One region of the Paraburkholderia sp. BGA-UO-ETr-F21 genome, then DNA from elsewhere that is predicted to be linked to it. Evidence: riboswitches for the same ligand, from Rfam matches in the RefSeq annotation. Region 1 holds a riboswitch; the other holds the start of a gene.
What was found. A riboswitch is a leader RNA that binds a small molecule or an ion and turns the genes downstream of it on or off. The one in region 1 is predicted to bind glycine.
Positions count from the first base shown of each region.

Region 2: linked by a shared signal. The riboswitch ahead of AC57B1_RS21140 (D-amino acid dehydrogenase) and the one ahead of gcvT (glycine cleavage system aminomethyltransferase GcvT) in region 1 are both predicted to bind glycine.

Region 1 covers NZ_JCAQOY010000016.1:148,582-152,413, reverse strand. The annotation lists gene AC57B1_RS11650 (oxidoreductase) at 161-1,210, shown strand; gene AC57B1_RS11645 (YdgH/BhsA/McbA family protein) at 1,405-1,755, shown strand; glycine riboswitch at 1,903-1,985, shown strand; glycine riboswitch at 2,029-2,184, shown strand; gene gcvT (glycine cleavage system aminomethyltransferase GcvT) at 2,265-3,383, shown strand; gene gcvH (glycine cleavage system protein GcvH) at 3,528-3,832, shown strand, end outside.
Region 2 covers NZ_JCAQOY010000036.1:1,530-5,361, forward strand. The annotation lists gene AC57B1_RS21125 (GNAT family N-acetyltransferase) at 1-338, shown strand, start outside; gene AC57B1_RS21130 (PaaI family thioesterase) at 366-761, opposite strand; gene AC57B1_RS21135 (LysE family translocator) at 803-1,435, opposite strand; glycine riboswitch at 1,645-1,737, shown strand; gene AC57B1_RS21140 (D-amino acid dehydrogenase) at 1,928-3,139, shown strand; gene AC57B1_RS21145 (BON domain-containing protein) at 3,321-3,581, shown strand; gene AC57B1_RS21150 (acetate/propionate family kinase) at 3,584-3,832, opposite strand, start outside.

The sequences.
Region 1 (3,832 bases):
GATGTTAACACGGATGCACGCAACCAATGCCCGCGCCCCATGACGGCCGACGGCATCATGACGACGCTGACGGTCCACCTTCAGGACATGCCACAATTGCGGTGTTGCGCGCCGCCGCCACGGTGGCAAAGCGGCGCGCCGTTTTTGCAGGAAGACACGCATGTCCGCATCGCTGAAGATTGGATTGATGGGTTACGGTTTCGCCGGCGCGACCTTTCACGCGCCGGTAATCGCGCACTGCGGCCGCGCGAGCGTCGCGGCCATCGCCACGAGCCAGCCGGAGCGCGCGCTCGCCGATTATCCGCACACGAAGGTGGTGGCCGACCTCGACGCGCTGCTCGCGCTCGACGACATCGACTGCGTCGTGATCGCCACGCCGAACGACACGCACTTCGAGCTGGCGCGCCGCACGCTGGAAGCGGGCAAGCACGTGGTGGTCGACAAGCCGGTCACGCTGAACGCCGCCGACGCCCGCACGCTGGCCAACATCGCACTCGCCCGCTGCAAGCTCTTCATGCCGTTTCACAACCGTCGCTGGGACGGTGATTTTCTGACCGTGCGCGATCTGCTCGCGAGCGGCGAATTGGGACGGATCACGCAATACGAATCGCATTTTGACCGTTTCCGGCCGGAGGTGCGGCAGCGTTGGCGTGAGGAAGCGTCGCGAGGCGGCGGCTTGCTGCTGGACCTGGGGCCGCATCTGGTCGACCAGGCGTTGGCCCTGTTCGGCACGCCGCAGAGCGTGTCGGCCACCGTGCGCACGCATCGTGACAATGCCAGCGCGCCTGACTACGTGCATATCCAGCTCGGCTACGGTGAGTTCGAAGTGGTGTTGCACGCCAGCGCGTTGACCGCGCTGGTCGCGCCGCGCTTCTCGATTCACGGCACGCGCGGCAGCTATGTGAAAACCGGGCTCGACACGCAAGAAGATCAATTGAAAGCCGGCCTGCGGCCCGGCGACGAAGGCTTCGGCGCGGGGAATGCGGCCGGGCTGCTGCGCGTGCTGGAAGGCGATCAGGAAGTCGAGCGCGAGCTGCCGACGCGTAATGGAGATTACGTTGGCTTCTATATCGCCGTGGCCGACGCCATCCAGAACGGCGTGAAATTCCCGGTCAGCGCTCAGGACGCTGTCGACGTAATGACAATTATCGAACTCGCCGCCCGGAGTTCTGAAGAAGGCGTCCGGCTGCCGTTCGAGCGCGTTCGCTGACCCGTTTGCCCGCGCGTCGAAACGCCTTGTGTACCTAAAACGGCACTTGTCGCCTCCGCGCGGGCCACGCTCCTGACAGGCCCGAAAGGAACATAACGTTACAAATAAGGCCGTGCCGCCAGTCAGCGCGCTCCGGCAGTCAGCCGTTGCTACCCAAGTAGCAAGACAAAACGACTATGACTTCCGGAGAGTTCATGCCCCGTACTATCCGCGCGCTCGCCGCGTGCGCCCTGCTCAGTTCGCTCGCCGCCTGTGTGGTGACGCCTCAACCCGCGCCGGCACCGCGCCCCAACCCGCAGCAGATCGCGGATCAGCGCCTGCGCCAGGTCGACGGCCGCATCGAGAATCTCAGCCGTCGTATCGACAATCGCGTGAATCAGGGCTACTACCCGCCCCCGCAAGGCGGCGCGCTGCACCATCGCCTCGACGTGATCCGTCAGGAAGCGCATGACATGGCCGCGCAACACGGCGGTGGCCTGTCCAGCGACGAACAGCGCGTGCTGAATCAGGAACTGGACAACGCGGCACACGCCATCGGCGAATAATCGCGCGCTCAGGCGCCGAAGCAGTGCAAGCGCGGGCATCGCGTCCCGCGCTTTTTTGGCGAGGGCAAGACGCCGCGCCAACCGCCGTGCCGCTCGCGGGCCCAGATTTGACAAGCCCCCGGCCCTCGCGTACATTCGCCGCACGCGTCGGGAGAGCGCGCTGGCCGCAGGAAACCGCAGGCCGCGCCGCCGAAGGGGCACACCCGCAAACTCTCAGGCAAAAGGACCGACCGCGTCGAAGAACCCGCGTTGAATCAAGCTCAACGCACCGGTTTTTCGCACTCTGGAGAGCGGCAGTAGCCGTCTGCGATCGTTTGATCGATACAGATTCTGGCAGGCTGCCCACCGAAGGGGCGCGCGTTTCACCGTGACGGATTCACATTCTCACGGCAACGCAATCTCTCAGGTATCGAGGACAGAGGGGCCATGCAACGCATCGCTCGCAGCTAAAAGGCCGCGAGGCGTAGCGCCGCATGGCCTTTTTTGTTTCGCGAGATGCCCGAGGCCCCATGACCGAACTCAAACACACCCCGCTCAACGCCACCCATCGTGCGCTCAATGCCCGCATGGTCGATTTTGGCGGCTGGGACATGCCCGTCAACTACGGCTCGCAAATCGACGAACACCGCGCCGTGCGCACCGACGCCGGCATGTTCGACGTCTCGCACATGTGCGTCGTCGATTTCACCGGCGAGCGCGTGCGCGCCTTCTTCGAATATGCGCTGGCCAATAACGTCGCCAAGCTGCAAACGCCCGGCCGCGCGCTGTACTCCTGCCTGTTGAACCCGAACGGCGGCGTGATCGACGACCTGATCGTCTATTACTTCGGCGAAGATCACTTCCGCGTGGTCGTCAACGCCGGCACCGCCGACAAAGACATCGCCTGGTTCGGCCAGCTCAACGCCGAAGGCGGCTTCGGCCTGACCATCACGCCGCGCCGCGACTACGCGATCGTCGCCGTGCAAGGCCCGAACGCGCGCGAAAAAGTCTGGCAAACCGTGCCGGCCGCGCGCGCCGCCACCGAAGCTCTGAAGCCGTTCAACGCCGCCCGCATCGAAGACACGCCGTTCGGCGAATTGACGGTAGCCCGCACGGGCTATACCGGCGAAGACGGCTTCGAAATCATCGTCCCGGCGGATCACGTCGAAGCGCTGTGGAACGCGCTGCAGGCGCAAGGCGTGCGCCCGGCCGGACTCGGCGCGCGCGACACACTGCGCCTCGAAGCCGGCATGAACCTGTACGGCCAGGACATGGACGACAACGTCTCGCCGCTCGACGCCGGCCTCACCTGGACGGTCGACCTCACCTCGCCGCGCGACTTCGTCGGCAAGGGCAAGCTGGAAGCGGACGGATCGCAGGCCGCGTTCGTCGGCCTGATCCTGCTGAAGGACAACGGCAAGGCAGCAGGCGTGCTGCGTGCTCATCAGAAAGTCGTCACGCCGCAAGGCGAAGGCGAAATCACCAGCGGCACGTTTTCCCCGACCATGCAGGAATCGATCGCCTTTGCGCGCGTGCCGAAAGGCGTGCAGCCGGGCGACACCGTTCACGTTCAAATTCGTGACAAGAACGTTCCCGCAAGCGTGGTAAAACTGCCGTTCGTGCGCAACGGCAAAGTGCTCGCGGTTTAAGCAAGCCGGCGCGTGCGCAAACCTTCACAAGAAAACGCCGGGCCGCCCCAAGTTTTCTTGTTCCCCTCGGGGGAACCTGGCGCGAAGCGACAGGTTTGGGGGCCCTTTAAGTCATTACCGAATCACACCGCATAGGAGCATCCGATGAGCATCCCGGCCGATCTGAAATACACCGAATCGCACGAGTGGGTCCGCACCGAAGCGGACGGCACGCTGACGGTCGGCATCACCGACCATGCGCAGGAAGCGCTCGGCGATATCGTCTTCTTCGAAGTCCAGGAACTGGGCAAAACCGTGACCGCTGGCGACACCGTCGCCGTGATCGAATCGGTGAAAGCCGCTTCCGATATCTACGCGCCGGTCTCGGGCGAAATCATCGAAGCGAACACGGCCGTGGCCGACACCCCGGACTCGGTCAACACCGCGCCGTACGAAAGCTGGCTCTTCAA
Region 2 (3,832 bases), on a different contig from region 1:
TGTTGCTAGTCGCGCGTCAGGGCGAAGCGATTGCGGGCACCGTGCAACTGGATTACGACACGATGCCGAATCAGCGGCATCGCGCCGAGGTGCGCAAACTGCTGGTCCATCCGGCGTTCCGCCGTCAGGGCATTGCGCGGGCGCTGATGACGGAACTCGAACGCCGTGCGCATGAATTGCAGCGCAGCCTGCTCACGCTCGACACCCGCACCGGCGACCACGCCGAGCCGCTCTATACCGCACTGGGTTATCGGACAGCAGGTGTGATCCCGGGATACGCGCGTGGCACGCACACCCATGAGTTCGACTCGACCACCATCATGTACAAGGCGCTATGAGCGAAGCGCGGGGCCGGCCTGTGCGCCTCACGCGGTCTTCGAATATTTGAACGTGCCCTGCGCGCTGGCGATCAGCAGCTTGCCGTCCACCCACGCCTCGCTCCGCGAGAAAAAAATCGAGCGGCCCGCGCGCTCCAGAAAACCCTTGGCGGTGACCAGTTCACCGAGTCCCTTATCGAGATAGTTGGTGGTCAGCGACAGCGTGAACGCATGCCGGGCCGGGTCGCCGCTCGGCGCGAAGATGCCCGCATAACCCGCCGACGCATCGAGCAGCGTCGCGATCGCGCCGCCTTGCAGCACGCCCTGGCGATTGAGCTTGCTGGCATCGATCGGCATGACCAGTTCCGCGTAACCGTCGCGCCATTGCGTCAGGCGAACGCCGAGCGATTCGAGAAACGGGTTGTCGATGGGAAAGTCGGACATGAGCATGCCTTTGTGTTCGAGATGAGAGATGCAAGATGCGCTCAACGGCGCGAATCGAGCGCAATGCGGACCGCAAGTCCGGCAAGCACGGTGCCCATCAACCAGCGCTGCACCAGCAACCACACCGGCCGCCCGGCGAGAAACACGGCAATCGAGCCCGCCATGCTCGCGATCAGCGCATTGACCGTCACGCTGATGACGATCTGCACGCAGCCGAACGCGATCGACTGCGCGAGCACGCTGCCGTGCCCCGGCGAAATGAACTGCGGCAGCAGCGACAGGTACATCACCGCGATCTTCGGATTCGCGAGGTTGGTGACGAGCCCCATGGTGAAGAGCTTGCTGCGGCTGTCGTGCGGCAGGTCGCGCACCTGGAACGGCGAACGGCCGCCCGGTTTGACCGCTTGCCAGGCCAGATACAACAGATAGAGCGCGCCGCCGAAACGCAATGCGTCGTACGCGTAGGGCACCGTCAGCAGCAGCGCGGTAATGCCGAACGCCGCGCAGAACATGTAGAACACGTAGCCGAGCGCGACGCCGCCAAGAGAAACGAGGCCCGCGCGACGCCCCTGACAGAGCGATCGCGAGATCAGGTAGATCATGTTCGGCCCGGGCGTGAGCACCATGCCGAGCGAGACCAGACCGAAGGCGAGCAGCGTTGTGAGGGCGGGCACGGCATTCTCCTTGGCGAATGAAAGTCGGACAGTGCCGCCAAATATAGCCGATGCCGCCGATTTCAGCGTCGCGGCCGGCTTGAGAAATTCGCATTGGCGTATGAGCCGCATTCATGTTCAATTGCGGCGCTTCTGGCCACTTCTTGCGCGGTGACTCGCACGAAACACTTGCGGCGAATTATTTTGAACGGTATCGTCGAGCCGTTCTGCAATGCAGCGCGGGAGAGATCGTCAGAAATTCGGACGACGCCGACGGAGCAACCGCCCCGGAAACTCTCAGGCAAAAGGACCGCGCAGCAGGAACATCTGGAGAGCGGCGCACCGGCATACCGCGTGCGCCCACCGAAGGGGATTCTCCGCGCACGGCTCATCACTCATGACGGGCCGGCCGCCGCGGGGAAGAAACTCTCAGGTACATGGACAGATGGGGCATCGACGCCGGTTTCGACATGAAATCGACACCGGTGATGCTCAACTACTCTGGACCATGACATGTCACGAATCGCCATTATCGGCGCCGGCATTACCGGCGTCACGACCGCTCACGCCCTCGCCCAGCGCGGCCACCACGTCACCGTTTTCGAACGCCACCGCTATGCGGCGATGGAGACCTCGTTCGCCAACGGCGGGCAGTTGTCCGCCAGCAATGCCGAAGTCTGGAACAGCGCGGCCACCGTCATGAAAGGCCTGCGCTGGATGCTCACGCGCGACGCCCCACTGTTGCTCAATCCCACACCCACCTGGCACAAGTACTCGTGGATGGGCGAATTCCTGCGGCAGATTCCGCACTATCGGGCGAACACCGTCGAAACCGTGCGGCTCGCGATCGCCGCGCGCGAGCATCTGTTTTCGATTGCCGAAACCGAAGGCATCGACTTCGATCTCGAACGGCGCGGCATTCTGCATATCTACAAGACGCGCAAGGAATTCGATGCCGCCAGCAAGGTGAACGCATTGCTGCGCGAAGGCGGCCTCGAGCGCAGCCCGGTGACGGCGAGCGAGCTGCATGGCATCGAACCCACGTTGCACGGCGATTTTTACGGCGGATTCTTCACGCCGTCCGATTCGACCGGCGATATTCACAAGTTCACGCGCGGCCTTGCTCAGGCGTGCGTGCGGCACGGCGTCGAATTTCATTACGATGCCGAGATCACCTCGATCGAGCAGCCTGCCGAGGGCCGTTTTACACTGGCGGTCAATCTCGAAGGCGAATCGCAGCGCTTTGCGTTCGAACGGATCGTCGTCTGCGCCGGGGTGAAGAGCCGCGATTTTGCAGCCATGCTCGGCGACCACGTGAATATCTATCCGGTGAAGGGCTATTCGATCACTGTTTGTCTCGATGACGAAATCAGCCAGCAGCGCGCCCCCTGGGTGAGCCTGCTCGACGACAGCGCGAAGATCGTGACGAGCCGCCTGGGCGTGGATCGCTTTCGCGTGGCCGGCACGGCGGAGATCAACGGCTTCAACCGGGATATCCGTTCGGACCGGATTGCACCGCTAGTGGACTGGACGCGGCGGTATTTCCCTGAGGTATCGACCTCGCGCGTGATTCCGTGGGCGGGCTTGCGGCCGATGCTGCCGAGCATGCTGCCCAAGGTGGGCCGTGGAAAACGGCGTGGCGTGTTCTACAACACCGGGCACGGACATTTGGGCTGGACCTTGTCGGCCGCAACCGCGCAGGCACTCGCGGGCGCGATTCAGTAGGCGTGATGCGGGGGTTTCGCTGAGGGCGTTGGCTCGACATCACAGTCGTCGCCCGACTTGAACTCCCCGTGCTGCGGGAGTTTGGGCGGCGGCTGTGGCGTGAAATCGCCGCCGTCAGCCAATGGCAGATGCTCCATTTCTGCTAGTGTTCTTCCATCCGTGTTACTTCGGTGGAGAACCCATGCCGCACGCCCGCACCGCAAAAACCAAGGCACACAACACACGCCTGAGCGACGCACAGATCGCCATGGAAGCGACGCGGCGTCTCGCCTGGGACGCCGCGGTTCCCGAGCATGCCGTGAAGGTCCAAGTCTCGCGCGGCCGTATCACGCTGCATGGCGAGTTGCAGCGCGACCAGCAACGCACCGCTGCACTCGAAGACGTGACGCGCCTGTTCGGCGTAACGGGCGTTCTGGATCACACTGTCATCAAGCCCGAATGAAGTCAGCCCTTGGTTGCCTGACGTACAAGCGCGCGGCAATGCCGCGCGATCTGCTTTTCCTCCTCGGTGTGAATCGCCTTCACCTTGCCCGCCGGATCGCCTTCGGTTAGTCCCATGAAAGCCAGTCCGTCGCAGACGCGCGTGCGAATCGCCTCGCTGTGCTCGCCAATGCCGCCGGTAAACACCAGCAAATCGATTCCGCCCAGCAACGCCGCATAGCCGCCGATCGTCTTACGCACCGCAGTGGCAAA